Regions from separate parts of the Mechercharimyces sp. CAU 1602 genome, predicted to be linked through region 1. Evidence: predicted binding sites of a transcription regulator. Region 1 holds the regulator's gene; the other holds the start of a gene.
The links. Region 1 encodes Rex, which represses fermentation and respiration genes when NADH is low (regulators of the CRP and FNR family bind a similar motif). Its sites were predicted from a motif close to TTGTGAAATATTTCACAA; they were not measured.
Positions count from the first base shown of each region.

Region 1 (3,393 bases):
TTTGCAATGGTTACGCCATCATTGGTGATAAGTGGAGATCCAAATTTCTTCTCCAATACCACGTTGCGACCTTTTGGTCCAAGCGTTACTTTTACTGCGTTTGCAAGTGAATCCACCCCACGAAGCATTGAACGACGCGCGTTTTCACCAAATTTAATTTCTTTAGCCATCGTTTTGTCCCCCTCCTAAATTGTAAGGATTGGATATTTTGTAGCTTATACATCCAAAGTCAGTGATAAGAGAGATTTCCCTACCTAATCAAGCAGGAAAGCCTCTCTCATCTGAGCACATACAGGCGAAAAAGTCACTTCCTACTCTACAATCGCCAATACGTCACTCTCGCGTAACACTAAGTATTCTGTTTCTCCGACTTTCACTTCAGTGCCGGCATATTTGGAAAAGATGACACGGTCGCCTTCTTTCACTTCCAACTCAACTTTATGACCGTTTTCAAAACGACCACTTCCTACCGCAACCACTTTCCCTTCTTGCGGTTTTTCTTTAGCGGAATCAGGCAAAACTATGCCACTTGCTGTTGTCTCTTCTTGTTCGATCGCTTCCAATACGATACGATCACCCAATGGTTTGATCATCGAAAACCCTCCTTCGTAATCAGGCGGAATTCATATTTTAATTTTGTTAGCACTCATTAAGGTCGAGTGCTAACACCCATTATTATGATATTCCTCTTGCACTCATTTTGCAAGACCTTTGCTAAAAAAAATTTATGTAAATACTTTTATATCGTTGAATAGGCTCCAGCAAAAAACATGATGGTCAGTTGATTTCCTCTCTCTATGTAAAAAAGAACAACCACCGAATGATCCACCAGTGGTTGTTCATATATTTATTCTTTCGTCTCTTCCCACATGCGTTCTCGCTCCTCATCTAATCTAATAAGGCGGCGATCAAGCCACGCACAGAGGGCGATACTGATCTCATATAGCAAAAACAACGGAATGGCCACCAGAATATTAGAGATAAAGTCTGGGGGCGTAATCATTGCAGCCACAACGACTAAAGCGACATAAGCAAATCTCCGTCCCTTGCGCAACATAGACGGACGCAGGATACGTAGACGTGTAAAAAAAAGAACAATAATCGGTAACTCGAACAGAAGCGCCATCGGGAAGCATATACGAAACATAAAGGAGAACACTTCATAGATGCCGTAGGTCATTTCTGCTCCCAACACTCCATTTAACGTTTCCATAAACATAATTAAATAGGGAAACACAATAAACAATCCAAAACTTAATCCCAAAGCGAATAGCAATACGGCGATTGGAATGTAGACAAGGGTAGCGCGCTGTTCGTGCGGCAACAATCCAGGTTTTACAAACTTCCAAATCTGATATAACAGAACAGGGAGTGTGAGGCAAAAAGCAATAACAAATGCAAATTGCATGATCACCGTAAGCGGATCCATGGGATTGAAAATATGAAATGAAAATCCTTCTAGGGAAGGACGCTTTTTAAACCACTGAATAATGGGGCCCGCTAAATATATTCCTAGACCCATCGAAACAATAAATGTCCCCAACACCCATAAGATTCGACTACGTAATTCTACAAAATGGTCTAGCGCGGTTTGATTCTGCTCGGTCATCTTCAATCCTTCCTTTATAAAACAAATGCAAGTTTAACTGATAGGATAAGGGTTGTCCTCATCATCCACAGGAAAATTCTTTAGAAAATAGATCAACGTTTGCAGTTCGGACGTTAAGTCAATGTGATGAATGCGCACGGTAGAAGGTGCCGTAATACGAGTGGGACTAAAGTTTAAAATCCCGCGAATTCCCGACTCTACAATTTGATCGGTCGTCGTTTGCGCCACATTAGCTGGCACCGTTAATATAGCTACTCCTACTTGATGAAGTTGACACACGTCGGGCATGCGTTCCATTGGAAAAACAGGAATATCATCAATTTCACGCCCGATCTTTGCTTTATCAGTGTCAAAGCCAGCCACAATCTTAGTGCTGTGACTGCGATAAAAATTGTAGCGCAACAGTGCTGTACCTAAATAGCCTACTCCTACCAAAACCACGTTTGTTACTTCATCCTGATGCAGAAAATCACGTAAGAACTGCAATAAGTACTTTACGTTATAGCCATATCCTTTTTTTCCTAGTTCACCTAAGTAAGAAAAGTCACGACGAATGGTAGCTGAATCAATCTGAAGAGCATCGCTCAACTGAGTAGACGAAACCCGTTGTTTTCCGATAGCGTGTAACTTCTCCAGATACCGATAATACAAGGGGAGGCGTTTGGCCGTTACCTTAGGAATCTGTATTTCTTGAGACATGTCGCTTCCTCCAGGGATTGTACAGTCTTTCAACGTTCATCTTGTAGTAAAGTTCATACTCTCATTCCCAGTATAGCACACTCCCCTTCACATCACGGAGAGCTCTTATGGATAAATGGCAACTTGTGATACTGAAAAACCCCTTCTGAAGTAAGCACTTGATGTAAAGGTTCATCATGCGACTCAGCATATACAGTCTCTACTATCTGCCATGGATAAGCAGCTCCCATACGTATACAGTCAAGCGGAAGATCTTCCGCAAAAAAGCGATCGTAATAGCCGCCCCCGTAGCCTAGACGAAACCCTTGCTGATCAAATGCGAGACCCGGTACGATAGCAAGCTCCACCAGGTCTGGGGCAACTTTATTTTCTGCTCGTGCAGATGGCTCCCAAATTCCATACGCTCCTTCTTCCAGTTGAGTAAAGTCTGTTAAACTGTATAGGATCATCTTTTTATTTAATGGGTCCGTACGTGGGAGAACGACCTTCTTTCCATCCTCCCAACTACGTTCTATCGCCACACATAAATCCACCTCTTGCCGAAACGACATATAGTATAAAATCGTCTGAGCTTCCTCATACTCAGGACTTTCAAGAAGGTGCATACACACGGCATGCGAACCCTTCTTCGCTTCCTGCTTCTCCATCTGGTTTCTTCGTTCCCTCATTTGACGTCGTAAGGCGCGCTTATCTTTTTTTAGTTGCAAAAATAAATCTCCTCCTCAAAACTCTAATCTTCTAGAACCGCAGGATTTGCTCACAAACCCTTACTTACGCTACACTGAAATAGGAAAAAATGAGGTGAACGCAAATGAATCTGTTACAACTGAAGAAGGTGTCCAAATTTTTCGGCGCTACTCCAGTTTTTACTGAGGCTGATTTACGTGTCAACAGTAACGAGCGTGTCGGGATCGTAGGTCCTAATGGAGCTGGCAAAACGACGCTCCTGAAAGTTATCTTAGGTCAATTAGAAGCAGATCAAGGCGAGATCACCAAAGCAAAGCAAATTCGCATCGGTTATCTCGCACAAACAAGTGGTTTAGACTCCAGTCGCACCATCTGGGATGAAATGTTATCTGTATTCT
Region 1 covers NZ_JANTPT010000002.1:24,294-27,686, forward strand. The annotation lists gene groL (chaperonin GroEL) at 1-170, opposite strand, end outside; gene groES (co-chaperone GroES) at 312-593, opposite strand; gene tatC (twin-arginine translocase subunit TatC) at 848-1,609, opposite strand; gene NXZ84_RS11155 (redox-sensing transcriptional repressor Rex) at 1,643-2,308, opposite strand; gene NXZ84_RS11160 (5-formyltetrahydrofolate cyclo-ligase) at 2,401-3,015, opposite strand; gene NXZ84_RS11165 (ABC-F family ATP-binding cassette domain-containing protein) at 3,120-3,393, shown strand, end outside.

Region 2 (3,393 bases), on a different contig from region 1:
CTGATAAACAAAATACTGATAAGCGCAAGCCAAACGACTGACCAGGAATAAGGACTGAGGAAAAATGTTTTGACAAGAAAGGTGACTTCTCCCTCAATAATGGCGATGTATCCTCCTTCTGATATGGTGAGTACAGTAGCCAGTGAGGCAGGGATGAAAAGACCCGTTATACCATACAGAAACATATAGATACGGCTTTGACGGGCACCGTATTGAGCAAAAGCATAGAAGGAGCCGCGAATCGTGAGTAGTACCAGTGCTACACTTGCGGGTAAGAGTAAGGCAGTACCATAATAATAAGCGGTATCAGGAAAGAAACCGATCATCCCGACAAAGAAGAAGACGAGGAAAACGTTGGTTACTTCCCACACGGGTGACAGATAGCGATTAATCACTTTGCCTACGATGGAATCTTTCTTGGTTAACATGCTGTAATAGGAGAAAAATCCTGCTCCAAAGTCGATGGAAGCAATGATCAGGTATCCGTATAAGAAAGTCCATAATACAGTGATCCCGATATATTCAAGCGGAAGCCAGTCCATATGCGTCCTCCTTCTAGATGTTAGTTGTGATCAGTCATGTGATCGATTTGAGCCAGCTCTGGTTCAGCTGGATTTTTCCGGAATAGGCGTAGCAGCACTGCGATCGCAATGGTAGCAAGTGCAATGTAGAGTAGGGTGAAGACCAAGAGTAGAAGTCCCACATTATTTGCAGTGGTAGCGGATTCGCTCACTTTCAAAAGTCCTGTTACCATCCAGGGTTGTCGTCCACGCTCGGCATACATCCATCCGAGTTCAACTGCAATGAAGGAGAGCGGACCACCTAAAAGAATACCCCGTAGAAGCCACCGATTCCATTCGTTTCCACGTTTCCACACCCATAATATGATAAAAAGGGCAGAGATAAAAAAGAGATACATACCGATCATTACCATGCCGTCAAAGTAGTAATGGACGAAAAGAGGAGGGCGGAGCTCTGCTGGTGTCTCATTTAACCCTTCTACTGTACCATCCAGTTTCCCTGTAGCTAAGAAGCTGAGCGCATAAGGAATCTCGATTGCTCCTCTGATCTCTTGTGTCTCTTCATCGAGGGTTCCTCCGAGGATTAAAGGTGCTTCTTTTGCTGTTTCGAAATGCCATTCAGCTGCCGCTAATTTTTCTGGTTGATACTGTGCCAAAAACTTGGCAGATAAATCTCCGGCTACGATGGTCGCAAGCGATAAGATCAGCCCTGTTACCATCGTAAATTTGATCGCTTTTTTATAGTACACATGGGTGCGTCCGCGTAGTATCAGGAATGCACTGATTGCAGCTAATAAAAAGGCACCTGTAAGGTAAGAAGAGGAGACTACATGTGCTACCTTCGTTGGCGTAGCCGGATTAAGCATTGCGGCGATGGGATCAATATTGGTAAGTTCTCTATCTTTTAACGTAAATCCAGCGGGTGTATTCATAAATGCGTTTACCGTTGTAATAAAGACGGCTGACATTGTTGATCCAATCACAATCGGGATTGAAGTAAGCCAGTGAACAATCGGTTTGAAGCGATCCCATGTATATAAATAGATCCCGAGAAAAATAGCCTCGAAAAAGAAAGCGAACGTTTCCATAAAGAGAGGGAGGCTGATGGCGTTTCCCACCAACTGCATAAAACTTGGCCATAGTAAGGAAAGCATCATGCCGATACATGTTCCGGTGACAACACCGACAGCAACGGTGATAACAAACCCACGCGTCCAGCGCTTGGCAAGAAGAATATAGTGTGGATCTCTTTTATAAATGCCCCACCCTTCAGCTAACGAGATTAGAAGTGGCAACCCGACACCGATGGTCGCCCAAATAATGTGGAAAGCGAGGGTTTCTCCCGTTAAGATTCGACTAAGCATGGTGCTATCCATGGTGATTCCTCCTTTGTGCCAGACACAGTCTGATATGTGATGGATGCAGTGAATCCATTTGTCCAGGTATTGTTTTATATCGTTATCATAGCGGAAACAGGGGAGAAGGATACTTATATGTGATTCTTTTCACAAAAGCATCACGCCGTGTTCACAGCCTCCTCACAAGCTGATCACACAATTGCAATAGAGTGTTGGAGTTTGTGATACCTTTTCTCTTTTCGACACAAGCTAACGAAGAGAAGAGGTAGGTGGATGCGGATGAAAATGTATATTGGTGTCTTTATGACCTGTGTCGTTATGTTGCTATCGGTTTCGTCTTCTATGTCGGTACATGTACCCTCCTCTGTGGTTTCTCTCTTACAGGAAGAAGGAACGACCGAGTTAGTCATGGAATGGAAGGGTCAGCGTTGGAAATTGGATCTCGCTCAGATCGGCTATGATGGTATTGATCCGATGAGCATAGATCGACGTGCTTTTTATGAATGGCTGCGAGTATTGGAGTTGCAAGTAAATCGTCTACCGCAGAATGCCTATTTTAGGGATCACAAAATTAAGCCCCATCGTAATGGCATTCAGATAGATCGAAATCAAATTGACGATTGGTTGGAGATGATTCATCTCTATCTACACCAACCGCAACCCCTACCCATTATTCAGATTCCCCCAGCGATTACGACTGAAACTTTGCGAAAAATCAAAGGGAAAAAATTGGGGTCGTATATGACTCGATTTAATCCTTCTAATCAGAACCGAGCCCATAATATTATGTTATCAGTGGAAGCATTGGATCATCGTGTTGTAGATGTTGGAGAGTATTTTTCTTTTAATGAAGTGGTGGGAGAGCGAACTGTGGAACGTGGCTATCGTCAAGCGCCTGTTATTGTGCGGGGGGAATATTCTGAGGGGATAGGTGGGGGGATTTGTCAGACTTCCTCGACACTGTTTAATGCAGTTGATGGGGCGGGCTTACGTATTGTCCAGCGGGTAAGTCATAGTAAGGAAGTAACCTATGTACCTGTTAAACGAGACGCTACGGTTTCCTGGGGTGGCCCCGATTTTCAATTTCAAAACCAGTTGAACCGCCCCGTATTAATTGTTGCTAAGGTAAGTCATGGTTGGCTTACGATTATGGTATATGGAACTGAAGAGATTGCACATCAGACGCGTGAGGTTCCACGTGCTCCAGAAAAAGAACCTCGGACACAACCTGCTCCTGCAAGAGTGGATTAAGTAAGTATTAGGGATTAATCATTCCAACTTAGGGAGTTTTTTAGTGAGGTCGAAATTGGGAATGATGGGGCTCGATTTGGTTTTATATTCCAAAAGCATGTTATTCACGATGATCTTCTGGATCATTTGCTCCTTCTCTGGTATAATTGTAGGCATCATTGTGCTTATTTGTTTAACACAAAGGAGGCGTTGGATGAAGAAGGGTCTCATCATAACGTTAAGTGTTGTTGCGTTGCTCATCGTATCCGTTGTAGTGACGGCAT
Region 2 covers NZ_JANTPT010000001.1:571,290-574,682, forward strand. The annotation lists gene NXZ84_RS03060 (cytochrome d ubiquinol oxidase subunit II) at 1-542, opposite strand, end outside; gene NXZ84_RS03065 (cytochrome ubiquinol oxidase subunit I) at 563-1,897, opposite strand; gene NXZ84_RS03070 (VanW family protein) at 2,153-3,130, shown strand; gene NXZ84_RS03075 (3D domain-containing protein) at 3,324-3,393, shown strand, end outside.
Region 2: a site for Rex is predicted at 2,015-2,032, ahead of NXZ84_RS03065 (cytochrome ubiquinol oxidase subunit I). Genes of this name have one in related genera too.